Sediminitomix flava: one gene and its partner. The protein of the gene in region 2 interacts with the protein of the main gene of each other region in a pairwise test. Links are inferred from orthologs where the notes say so. Each region holds a gene or a part of one and is shown on either strand. Other genes may lie near its edges. The genes, in order: gyrA and gyrB.

Region 1 (6,906 bases), on a different replicon or contig from region 2:
AATTCAATCTAGTTCAGCATACTCGATCAATAAATCGAGTTCTTTTTGTTTTTTATCCTTGTTGAGGAGCTGATAAACTGTGCTTCTGATACGTAGAATTTCTAGGTTTTCAGGTTGGATTTTCTGTGCTTTATCAAAAGATTTTAAGGCTTGAGTGAGGTGATAGTTGATTTCTTTTCTGAATACTTGGAAGTCTTGACGTGAAATTTTCTCTTGCTTGATAATCTTATTAAATTTTTTGTTAAGATCATCAATTTGTTCCAAAGCCAGTATATAATGAAGATGCCCTTCATTGTAATGTCCTTCAAAAAAATTAGGAAATTCTTTCGTGATTTGGGCATAAGACTTTAATGCACTTTCTTCTTGGTTGCTGTATTCTTCTATAAGCGCGTGATATAGCTTTTTATATTTTTTCCTGTCAGGAGTTGAAGGAAGTTGGTTGAGATAGGTCTGTGCTTTCTCAAATTCATCCAATCTTAATTGAAACTGAATCATGCGTAAAATGAGAATTTCAGACTCAGGAAAAGCTTTTAAGAGAGTTTTGAGTTGAGAAATTGCGAGGTTTCGATTGCCCGAGCGCCATTCTATTTCTAGCCAAATGTTATAAGTTTCTGGCGAGCCTGCTCCATCAATGTAAAGTAACTCCATGTATCTGCTAAAACGCTCTGTATCATTTACTAAAAGACTTGTGGCTAATAGTAACTGGCGTAGCCTTTTGTCTTTATGATCAATGTCCCAAGCTATTTCTAGCCATTCTAAACCTCTTCGGTACCTTTTGTTGATGATATGAAATTCTGCTCGACTGTATGCAAATGCATAGATTTCTTCGAGCTGAATAGAAGCGAATTCTTTATAAAAATCAGAGGCTAAAGAATCATTGTCTATACTTCTCAGAAAAGAAACGGCTTTGGTTGTATTTTCAATTTCAGACTTGGAGCCGCTACTCCAATAAACATTTGCCGCCATGTATTTTTCTTCTTCCAATAGATAACGATCTCCTCCTAGGTAAAGAAGTGAGTCATAGAGCTTAGATGCTTCTTCAATTTTTCCAATTTGGGCAAAATGAAGCGCCTGCTTTCTGAGTACGTCAAACTTCTCTTGTGCGTATAGCTCAAAAGGGATGAGGAAAATGAAAATTATGAATGGGCGAAAAGTCATTGGGATACAAAATAAAAAAGCCTGTATTCCGATGGAAATACAGGCTTAGATTTTATTTCTAATAGTGCTTATTCTGCAGATTCTTCCGTAGAGTTGTCTGTAGATGCTTCACTATCTGGTGTTTCTGTTGCATTTTCAGTAGAAACTTCTCCTTCAAGGTTTTCTGCTTCTTCTAGCATTTCTTCACTGATCTCAATTTTAGCAATTGAAGAGATTTCATCTTCACCGTTCAAACGGATCAATTTAACACCTTGAGTAGCACGTCCCATAACTCTCAAACCTTCTACCGCCATACGGATAGTAATACCCGACTTGGTGATAATCATAAGATCATTTGAGTCTGTTACGTTGTCGATACTGATTAACTTACCTGTTTTATCAGTGACATTAAGTGTTTTCACACCTTTACCACCACGGTTCGTTTCACGGTAATCGGCAATTGGAGAACGTTTACCGTATCCTTTTTCCGAAACTACAAGTAAAGACTCTGTTTCAGAATCAGTGATACAAGCCATACCCACTACTTTGTCATCTCCACCATCGTCAAGACGAATAGCACGAACACCTGTAGAGTTACGTCCCATAGATCTTACTGCACTTTCGTTGAAGCGGATAGCTCTACCCGAACGAACAGCAACGATGACTTCACTGCTTCCTGTAGTCATTTGTACATCTAGAAGTTTGTCTCCTTCATTGATGTTGATGGCTGCAATACCATTTTGTCTCGGACGAGAATAAGCTTCAAGCAATGTTTTCTTCACTAGACCTTGCTCTGTTACGAAGATCAAGTGATGGTTGTTGATGTAGTCTTCATCTTTCAAGTTTTTGACGTTAACTACTGCTTGTACTTCTTCCTCACTAGAGATTTGAATCAAGTTCTGTAAAGGTCTACCTTTTGCAGTTTTCGATCCTTCTGGTACTTTAAATACTTTTAGCCAGTATACTTTACCTGTGTTGGTAAAGATAAGTAGGAAGTTGTGGTTGGTAGCTACGAACATATGTTCAGTATGATCATCGGTTTTAGATTTAGCACCTCTAGAACCTACTCCACCACGGTTTTGCTGACGGAATTCTTTCAATGGCGTACGCTTGATGTAGCCTTCTTTAGAAATAGTAATTACCATTTCTTCATCGGCAATCAAGTCTTCGATTTCAAGATCGTCTGCGTTGTATTCAATTTTCGAGCGTCTTTCGTCTCCGTACTTGTCAACAACTTCTTGCAATTCCTCACGAATGATGTTCATACGTAATTCCTCACTAGCCAAAATAGCTTTCAATTGCTCAACAAGTTCAAGAACTTCTTTATGCTCGTTTAAGATTTTATCTCTTTCAAGTCCTGTCAAGCGTTGTAGACGCATGTCAAGAATTGCTTTGGCTTGTAATTCTGAAAGATCGAAATCATTCATCAAGCCTTGGCGAGCGACATCACCATCTTTTGATCCTCTGATCAAAGCGATTACATCGTCTAGGTTGTCTAGAGCGATAAGGTAACCTTCTAAGATGTGAAGTCTGCGTTCTGCCTCATCCAACTCGAACTGTGTACGACGTACCACCACTTCGTGACGGTGTTTCACGTACTCAGAAATCAAGTCTTTGATATTTAGTGTCATCGGACGTCCTTTTACCAATGCGATGTTATTTACACTAAATGTAGACTGAAGCTGTGTATGTTTGTAAAGCATGTTCAATACCACTTCTGGTACTGAATCTTTCTTTAATTCATAAACAATACGAATACCACGACGGTCAGATTCGTCACGGATATTTGAAATCCCTTCGATTTTCTTTTCGTTGACCAACTGAGCTGTCTTTTCAATCATAGACGCTTTGTTGACCATGTAAGGAATTTCAGTAACTACGATTTGCTCTCTTCCTGTTTTCGTAGTTTCAAAGCCAGCTACAGCTCTCATAACTACTCTTCCACGACCCGTTTCCAAGTAATTACGAACACCGTCATAACCATATACGATACCTCCTGTTGGGAAGTCAGGACCTTTTACAAATTCTGCAAGTTCCTTGGTCGTAATATCGTTATTGTCAATATATGCATTGATACCCGCTGCCACTTCTGTCAAGTTGTGAGGAGGCATATTTGTAGCCATACCCACAGCAATACCCGAAGCTCCGTTCACCAAAAGGTTAGGGATTTTCGCAGGTAATACACTTGGTTCTTTTAAGGAATCATCAAAGTTAGGGGTGAAATCTACTGTGTCTTTTTTCAAGTCAGCAAGCATTTCACCAGCAATTTCCTTCAAACGCGCCTCAGTATAACGCATGGCTGCAGGAGAATCACCATCAATCGACCCGAAGTTACCTTGTCCGTCTACCAATTGGTAACGTAGTGACCAAGGTTGTGCCAAACGAACCATAGTGTCATATACCGAAGAATCTCCGTGTGGGTGATATTTACCCAAAACCTCACCTACGATTCTGGCAGACTTTTTATAAGGTCTGTTGTAGCTTAAGCCCAATTCAGCCATACCGTATAACACACGGCGGTGAACAGGCTTCAATCCATCTCGAACATCAGGAAGTGCTCTTGAGACAATTACCGACATCGAATAATCGATGTAGGCACCTCTCATTTCATCCTCGATATTAATCGGGATAATATTTTCGCCTTCTGCCATCTATATTTTCAGATTAGTTATTTAAATCAACTACTCAAACTTGTTGGTAAGAAACTACCGTTATGAGTAAGAAAATTGGTTCAAACTCTTACGCAAAAAGTTGAACGGCAAGATACAAAATTTCAATGAAATTTTACTACTAAAAATCAACCTCCAACGATAATTAAACGACGTTTTCTCTGCTGATTTTTCTTTTGCATTTTTTTAGTTTTTCTGCGCTCTCTTTTTTCAGCTTTTGAAAGCTTGTCTTTGCTCTGTTTTACTTGACCTCTGTGTATGTCTCCGTACTTCTGATTTTGTCTTAGGTTATACGGATTTCCTCTCAGACGGGCTCCCCCAAGTATCGCATGACGGTGTTCTTGTTGTACTTTACAACTTTTGATTGGACAGAGTGGAAGACGTTGTTTGATGGCATAGCCTACTCTTATTTCAAATGCAGGATTTATGCCCGACATTTTTTCGGTAGAGCTCGGATTTTGACTATTCAAAGCATCGCCTAGTCCGTCAAAGGTTTTACTAGGTAAGTATTCAAACCTAAGGATAGGACTTATACTAACTCTATCTGTAACATAAAAATGATAACCAGCTGAGAGGTTGATGCCAAGCCCTGCGGCTGAAGATGTTGAGGTCTGAAAATTTGGAAACTCACCCACAGGAGGACCTGTAGGAGGTAGCTCTGGAATTCCGTGATTTAGTGTGACAGAGTGCCAAGAAAGACCAAAACCTGTGAAAAAATTCTCACGTACTTGTTCGATAAATCGGTTTTCGAAAAACTTTAGAATATAAAAGTTACCTTCAATACCTACGGCGTAACCTTTCACTTCAGCAAAAGGGTTGTTATAAAACAGGTTGTCTGGTGGTAAAAAATCTTCGAAAGAATTGGGTGAATTGATATGGAATGAAGCTGTAGAATTAAAACTATATCGAAATGATGGGGTAACCGTAATCCCGTCCATCACTAAGAAGGTCGTGTAAATACCTGCGCCCCATGCTTTGTTTTTCAATCTCAAATCATCAGCCTTACTTGTTAGTCTGAGCCCTTCGTTATGAAGAGACCCACCTACCGTCCATAAAGCATGTTGTGCTTGTAGCCCAAGTGTGATAAAAAGAAGGAAGAAAAGAAAAAAGAATCTTTTCATGTATAATCGTTCTAAAATTGCCCTGTTTTAAGTTCGCAATATACTTTAGCAAAAAGTAAACCTTAAATTTTTAATCCCCTTTTTCTTGGTGAGAGTGCAACAAGAAATATTATTTTTGTAAGAGGTTTTAGTGCTGAAATTATCAGACAAATGTAAATAATTCAGAACTTTAATTCTTTAATGTGAGTCTAAAACTAATAAAAGCAAGCATATTCTTAAAAAGAGCCAACTATGACCATAAATTTTGTAAAATATCAAGGAACGGGAAATGATTTTATCATGATCGATGATCGTGAAGAAAAGTGGGATATTGAAAATGTTACTCTAAACGCTCGTTTGTGTGATCGTCGATTTGGAATTGGAGCAGATGGCTTGATTTTATTGAGAAGTCATCCTGAGTATGACTTTGAAATGATTTATTTCAATGCAGACGGAAAAGTAGGGAGTATGTGTGGAAATGGAGGAAGATGTACCGTGAAATTTGCACATACATTAGGCGCATTCCAAGAATCTACTACTTTTTGGGCAGCAGATGGTTTACATCATGCACATTTGGATGAAGAAGGGAAAGTTCATTTGAAAATGAACCCGCCTTTAGATATTGAACAAGGAGACGATTATTTCTTTATGGATACAGGTTCTCCGCATTATGTACAATTTTCTGAGGAAGTAGCAGACCTTGATGTTTATGAACTAGGAAAAAGTATTCGTTACAACGATAGATTCAAGAAAGTAGGAACAAACGTAAACTTTGTAGAAAAGACAGATACGAATCGTTTGTTTGTCCGAACTTATGAACGAGGAGTTGAGGATGAAACATTCTCTTGTGGTACGGGAGTGACAGCTTCGGTTATTTCTGCGGCTTTACAAGGAATGAAATCTCCAGTGCCTGTAAAAGTAATGGGAGGAGAATTGGAAGTATCTTTTACTGAAAAAGAAGGTGCTTTTGAAGATCTTTATTTGATTGGTCCTGCACAAGAAGTTTTTAAAGGGCAAGTAGAAATCTAAGCCTTTTGATTTAAATTTCTTTTTATACAATAAAGACAGAACTGCGAATGTGTAGTTCTGTCTTTATTTTTTGATGAGATGTAACTTCTCTAGTTCGGTAGAGAGTTTAAGAATTTTAATTTCACGCATGATATTTTCATTTTAAAGTCTGAATTCTTCTTTGGGTGATGAGAAAATATTCTTTATCAAAATGAATAATATCGGTGAAAAGGTAACGAGATAAATTTTTGATTCGGGTTGAGCAATTTTTTCGATATAGATAATTATACCGAGTACAATCCCGATTAATACTCCAATGGAGAATATTTTTTTTAGTAGATTTTTATCAACTTTCATTGGTTAAAAAGTTTGAGAAATAGACGTTATTAATTTTCTTTTTGTTCTTTTTTCAGCAGATCTACATTTCTACGATTGGCTTTGTATAGGAAATCGATCAAGTCTCCGATGGCAGGAACAAGTCCGATGATAAAGTCAACCGTGAGATTGGTGAGCATCTTGGTAAAATAAGCTTTATGTAGGCCGTGCTTCTTTAATACTTTGTGAGTGTAAATCACTGAAATGAGATAGGAAGCAAAATCTCCGGCACCTGGGATTAGACCAATGATGACATCAAAATGATAATCATCCATCCATTTGGCTAACTTCTCCAGTTCTTTAACCGCCGATTTGATTTTTTGTTCTTTAGTAGTCATTTAATAGGTATAGTCAGTTCTTCCATCACTTCAAACGTAAAAAAATAAAACTCGTTCCAAAATTATTCCAAATAGGGTTAAAATACCGACTTTCCATATATTTTAATTTGAGATTGATAGTTTACAGCGATATATACGGCAAAAGAAAGAGCCATGCCGTATAAAATATGGTCTGCTTGTTTGAGGAACATAGAAGAAATCATAATGACAAATACAATAATTGTATTTCGAATATTATGATAACGGTATTCTGGAACATTGATGAAGTAGGCTGTTTGT
Region 2 (6,659 bases):
GCTTTATATTGGGTATTAATCTTTCCTTTTAATTTATACTCAGTAGAAACGCCTACCACTTCACTAGCCCACTGAACTTTTTGAGCAATAGAATATGGTATAGCGAAAACTAATAAACAGAGAAAAAGAATAAGTTTAGGTAATTGTGGTTTCATACAACTATCAATTGACGGTTTGAATATCACCAAAGAATCATCTGGCTTAAAGTATTGAAAGATGTAAAAAAACACATTTGAAAAAATGTCAATTCGCAACTGTATCTCACACAGTTACCTTTTACTAGCATAATACATTTTCTAAGTTCAGGCATTTTCATACATAGGCGATAATACATCACTTTACTAAGAAAAGTCACTTTAAATAAGTACAATGCTTAATTGATTAACCTCTATCGTCTATTTTATACTTCCCTTTTTAACCCATTATTCACCCAATATCAATTATTTTGACTCCAAAAATTATACTTCAAGCCAAAACGCTATTCTTAAGCCTTTTATTCTTCATCTCATTACAGAATATTTCAGCTCAAGTGGGATGGGTTAATGAAATTCATTACGACAACAATGGTAGCGATAGTAACGAAAACATTGAAATAGCCGTACTTACAAGCTCTATTTCAGACTATAACCTTCTCAATCTACACCTAATAAATGGAGCAGATAATCAGATTTATGCTTCTGTAGACATAGGAGTCAATTATAGTTCAATCTCTACAAATGGAGCGTACACTATTCTGACTTGGGAAAAATCTGGTATCCAAAATGGTAGCCCCGATGGTGTATTGCTCACCTACAATGATATTCTTCTAGACTTTATCAGCTACGAAGGGAGTTTGAACAACATTTCTGTAGCGGGATTCACTGATATTTCATCTACTGATATAGGAGTCGAGGAATCCAATACAACTCCCTCCAATTACTCACTCCAAAGAACAGGGATTGGAACTGATGCCACATGGACCACTCCTTCAGCTGCTTCTTTAGGAACTGAAAATAGCGCAGTCGGGCAAAACCTTAATGCGACTCCTAGAATACAAGAGTACAGCCCAAATGAAACAGCTATTTATTACCAAGCTGAAACTGAAATCACACTCACATTCTACAATGAAGTAACACTTACGGATGGTTGGTTTGAGCTTCTAGGAAGTAGCCAAGGAACAATTCTATGTGAAGCTTCTACCTCTGATCAAAAAAGCTTTACACTCAGCCCTCAAGAAAGTTTTGATTATGGACAATCCATTACAGTAAACTTATATGCAAATAAAATTGCGAATGCTGATAACCCAACTCAGTTTATGGATGAGGATATTTCTTTTTCTTTTGATATCACTCCCAAAGTTCTTATCAATGAAATATTAGCCGATCCTCACAACTCTCTTTCCTTTGGAGATAGCAATATAGATGGCATTCGAGATGCTTATGATGATGAGTTTATCGAATTTGTTAACCCCACTCCTATTGATCTTGATATTTCTAATTGGACAGTTACAGATGCTGAACTTGAGAGGCATGTTTTTGAAGATGGAACCACCTTAAAGGCAGGAGAAGCAATTATTGTTTTTGGAGGGGGAAACCCAAATGCAAATTTTGGTTGTGCTCAATATGTAATTTCATCAAATGGCTTTTTAGGCTTGAACAATACCGGTGATATCATTAGTATCAAAGATGAAAATGGGAATTTAATTGATCAAGTCACTTACGGAAGTGATGCGAACTCAGATCAATCCATCACAAGACAAAGAGATGCACTCGGAAAGACTTTTTCAACACATTTATCCATTAGTGAAGACTACTTTTCTCCTGGCGTTCAAACGGATCTCACTCCTTTTGCAGATAATAATTGTCCATCTATTTCATTTACAGCTGATACTTTTGAAGTTACAGAATCGAACTCTGAGTTATTTGAAACTAACAATATCGTAAAAGTGAAAAGAGATGGAGACCTTTCTGGCGCTCTAACAATTGAAATACATGACTTAGAAAGCGGTGACGCCACTGGAGGAAATAATCCTGATTTAGGGATTGATTATGACAATAGCGAATTCCCAATAGAAATAATTTTCTCGAATGGTGAAGGAGGTGAAAAAGCAATCAATATCCCAATTCATGGAGATACTGAACTTGAAAGCAATGAAACCATCCATCTTTCAATTCAAATAAAAGAAGCTGAAACACTCCCATATATTTCTCCTGTTGAGACTGTATCACTCTCTATCATTGATGATGAAAATATCACACTTCCTATTCAATTGATTTCCTTTAAGGGAGAAATAGAGAACTACAATTTGTCTTTGAATTGGGCGACAGTCTCTGAAGTAAATATCAAATCCTTTGATATTGAGACTTCGGAAAACGGAATAAATTGGATGTCAATAGACAGAGTAAATGCAAATGGTTTTGAAGCTGCTATTCAAAAATACCAATGGAGAAAAAACGTATTTCCTAGTAACCCCAAATATGCTAGACTCAAGATTAAAGAATCCGATCATCAATATTCCTACACAGATATTCTTCCACTTACCAACACTCAAAAGGCTAATATTTTAGTTTACCCATCACAGATAGAAAGTGGCCAGCTCATTCATATTCAAAGTCCCTCTGTAGCACTTCAAGAAACTGAGATTTACAACTTATTTGGTCAACTCATTTACTACAGAAAATTTACTGAGAACATTTTTAAAATACATCTTGATATTCCTTTACAAAATGGCTTTTACCTTATTCATACTATCGATCAGCTTGGAAAAAGGCATATCCAAAAGATTATAGTAGAATAAAAAAACGGGATAACTCTAATGAGTTATCCCGTCAATATCTAATTAAATACGAAGTTGATTAAGCATCAACATTAGCGTATTTAGAGTTTTTCTCGATGAATTCACGACGAGGTCCTACTTCATCTCCCATTAGCATAGAGAACAAGTGATCAGCTTCTGCTGCTGACTCAATCTCTACTTTGTTTAGACGACGGAACTCAGGATCCATTGTCGTACTCCAAAGCTGCTCAGGGTTCATTTCTCCAAGACCTTTGTATCGTTGTACGTTTACTTTTCCTTCTTCTCCACCAAACTCTGCAATTGCATTGATACGATCTTCTTCAGTCCAGCAATAGCGTTCTTGCTTACCTTTCTTCACTAAATAGAAAGGAGGCTGAGCGATATATACATAACCTTTTTCGATCAACGACTTCATATAACGGAAGAAGAATGTCAAGATCAATGTACGAATGTGGCTACCATCCACATCGGCATCGGTCATGATTATGATCTTGTGGTAACGAAGTTTTTCAAGGTTTAAGGCTTTTTCATCCTCTTCTGTACCGAAAGATACACCAAGAGCAGTGATAATATTCTTGATTTCCTCGTTATCGTAAATTTTATGCTCTTGTGCTTTCTCAACATTCAAGATTTTACCCTTCAATGGCAAGATCGCTTGGAAGTTACGGTCACGACCTTGTTTTGCCGAACCACCCGCAGAGTCACCCTCCACTAGGTATACTTCACATTGAGCAGGGTCTTTTTCAGAACAGTCAGCCAATTTACCTGGCAAACTAGTCGTAGTTAAGACGTTTTTACGCTGAACCATTTCTCTCGCTTTACGAGCTGCATGACGTGCTTGCGCAGCCAAAACTACTTTAGAAATGATTTGCTTCGCTTCTTTTGGATGCTCTTCCAAGAACGTAGCAAGTGTCTCAGACATTGATGAATCTACAGCTCCTGTTGCTTCAGAGTTACCCAATTTTGTTTTTGTCTGACCTTCAAATTGCGGTTCTGGTACTTTCACAGAAACAATTGCTGTCAAACCTTCACGGAAGTCATCTCCAGAAATGTCCACTTTTGCTTTTTCAAGCATACCCGAACGATCTGCATAAGACTTCAACGTACGTGTCAAAGCTCTACGGAAACCAGAAACGTGTGTACCACCTTCATAAGTGTTGATGTTGTTTACATATGAGTAAACATGCTCAGAGTATGAGTCATTGTACAACATCGCAACTTGAACTTGGATACCAGATTTCTCACCTTCCATATAGATTGGCTCAGGAATCAGTTTGTGACGAGTAGAGTCCAAATAAGCTACAAACTCTCTCAAACCACCTTCAGAGTAGAATTCATCCGAAATTGGATTTCCTTCTTCATCCATTTCACGAAGGTCTTTCAACTTGATTCTGATACCTGCATTCAAGTATGCCAACTCACGAAGACGTGTTGCTACAGTTTCGTAGTTGTATACACTTGCCGTGAAAATATCAGTATCAGGCCAGAAATGAACCGTTGTACCGTGAATATCAGTGTCACCGATTACCTTAGCAGGATATTGCGGTTTACCGATTTTATATTCTTGTTGCCAAAGTTCACCATTACGGTGTACTGTAACTTTCAAATCTTTAGATAAGGCATTCACACAAGATACACCCACACCGTGCAAACCACCTGATACTTTATAAGTATCTTTATCGAATTTACCCCCTGCGTGAAGTACCGTCAAAACGACCTCCAAAGCAGATCTTTTTTCTTTAGGGTGCATATCTGTAGGGATACCACGACCGTCATCTGTTACGGAAATCGAGTTATCCTCATGAATTGTCACTTCAATGTTCTTACAGTAACCTGCAAGAGCTTCGTCAATAGAGTTATCGACAACCTCCCAAATCAGATGGTGTAAACCTTTAACTCCAACATCACCAATATACATGGCTGGACGCTTTCGAACTGCTTCAAGACCTTCCAGTACCTGAATATTGCCTGCTGAATATTCTTTATTCTCTGCCATAGGATTATTTCAAATAAATACGGCTAAAGGTACAATTTTAACTGCATATTTTCAAGCTATAAACCGCCTTTAAACGACTCAAATCATTGCATTTTTCATTTCATAGCACAAGTTCTGAGAATACAGCTCAAAAATGTGCTAATAGTACTTTTCCTTTAACTTAATTCTCTTCTGAAATTCGGTATTAAAACAAAAAAACGGCTAATCTTTGGTAGGAGATTAGCCGTTTCATTTATAAATGGAAATAATGATTACTCATTATCTCTTCTTTTTTCTGCACGAATCTGATTGAGGTCTATTTCCTCGTCTTCGTCTTCCAAATAGAAATCTTCTACTACCTCAAAAATTGGTGTAAACCTCATTTGTTGCCTTCTTACTTCAAAAGTATAAAGCAAACAAGGAAGAAGAACTAAGTTGGTCAACATGGCAATCAGCAGTGTAATAGAAGTCAAAAGACCTAAAGCTACTGTACCACCAAAATCAGATGCTGTGAAAATCACGAAACCAAAGAACAGTACAATAGAAGTATAGAACATACTCGTACCTGTTTCTCTGATACTGATATGAATTGCATTTATAGGATTGTATCGGTGCATTACCAATTCTTGTCTGTATTTCGCCAAGAAGTGAATAGAGTCATCTACAGATATACCAAATGCAATACTAAATACAAGTGCAGTACTTGGCTTTAAAGGGATATCAAGATAGCCCATAATCCCTGCCGTAATCAAGAGCGGAATCATATTAGGAATCAAAGAAATCAAGATCATTCTCAAATTCCCAAAAAGAAGTCCCATGATTATCGCAATCAAGAAGAATGCTAAGAACATACTGTTCTTCAAATTCTCAATCAAGAAATCATTACCCTTGATAAATACTCTTGTCGTACCTGTAATAGCGGCACTCAAACGAGAATCCTCAGTAATTTCATCAAGCCCAGGCCTAATTTTCGTATCAATCAATGAATCCATCTTGATAGAACCAATATCAGCCATACGCATTGATATTCTCAAATAACGTCCTGTTGAATCTACAAAGTTTTTAGACAGGTCAGAACCGCCATTTTCACCAGAATTCTTGAAGTATTTATTGATTGTTGCTAACTCCATTTTTGAAGGCAATCGATAATCTATCGTATCTCCTCCGTTATAAGCTTGATTGGCTGCTTTTAAGAAAGTAGCCATAGAAATAGCAGGTGAAACCTCGTCAATAGAAGATACAAAATCACTTATCTCCTCTATTTTTTCAAAAGTACCTTTTCTTCTATACCCTTTCTTACTGCCTGTATCTACTATAATTTCTAATGGCATTACACCACTAAAATTATCTTCAAAAAATGCCAAATCTTGTCTTACACTAAAACCTTCTGGAAGGTCATCTACCATGTAAGAATTAGATTTCACTTTCATCAGTCCTACAATACTTGCGATTACAATCACAAAAGTGGTAGCGTATACCCAAGTCCTTTTGGTTGTTACTACTTGGTCAATACCATTGATTAACTTACCAGTAGGTGTAAATTCTAAGTGCTTTAGCTGCTTTGTCGTTGGGTCTGGCAAATATGAAAGCACTGCAGGAATGTAAGTCACACTGATCACGAAAGTAGCGAAGATGTTAATCCCTGCTACAATACCGAACTCCATCATTCCTTGAATACCTGTGAAGATCAATACCATAAAACCAATAGCCGTTGTTGTATTGGTAATTAGCGTTACAAAACCGATTTTCTTAATCATTCTTGTAATCGCCTTGATCTTATTCTGATGGTGACTGTATTCTTGATGGAATTTATTGATCAGATAAATACTGTTTGGTATACCTATGACCACCAATATTGGTGGTAGCAATCCTGTCAGAATCGTAATTTTATAGCCTATGAGCCCTAAT

Evidence for each region.
Region 1: the proteins of gyrB (region 2) and gyrA interact in binary tests that used the Escherichia coli proteins (3 or more experiments, as listed by UniProt). The link is inferred for Sediminitomix flava from one-to-one orthologs.

Annotation. Positions count from the first base shown.
Region 1 is NZ_QGDO01000002.1:1,180,087-1,186,992, reverse strand. Bases 1,008-4,123 are described here. They hold gyrA (DNA gyrase subunit A), read right to left. Parts: upstream 3,789-4,123; coding sequence 1,227-3,788; downstream 1,008-1,226. Other genes in these bases: BC781_RS11905 (hypothetical protein), read right to left, coding at 3,935-4,123; BC781_RS11915 (tetratricopeptide repeat protein), read right to left, coding at 1,008-1,158. In the rest of the region: more of BC781_RS11915, read right to left, coding at 4-1,007; more of BC781_RS11905, read right to left, coding at 4,124-4,927; dapF (diaminopimelate epimerase), read left to right, coding at 5,159-5,935; BC781_RS11890 (DUF4112 domain-containing protein), read right to left, coding at 6,301-6,627; BC781_RS11885 (low temperature requirement protein A), read right to left, coding at 6,705-6,906. UniProt on the Escherichia coli protein: A type II topoisomerase that negatively supercoils closed circular double-stranded (ds) DNA in an ATP-dependent manner to maintain chromosomes in an underwound state.
Region 2 is NZ_QGDO01000001.1:1,009,535-1,016,193, forward strand. What follows is about bases 2,304-5,172. They hold gyrB (DNA topoisomerase (ATP-hydrolyzing) subunit B), read right to left. Parts: upstream 4,773-5,172; coding sequence 2,835-4,772; downstream 2,304-2,834. Other genes in these bases: BC781_RS03850 (lamin tail domain-containing protein), read left to right, coding at 2,304-2,776; BC781_RS03860 (efflux RND transporter permease subunit), read right to left, coding at 5,024-5,172. Outside these bases: BC781_RS03845 (OmpA family protein), read right to left, coding at 1-155; more of BC781_RS03850, read left to right, coding at 446-2,303; more of BC781_RS03860, read right to left, coding at 5,173-6,659. UniProt on the Escherichia coli protein: DNA gyrase negatively supercoils closed circular double-stranded DNA in an ATP-dependent manner to maintain chromosomes in an underwound state.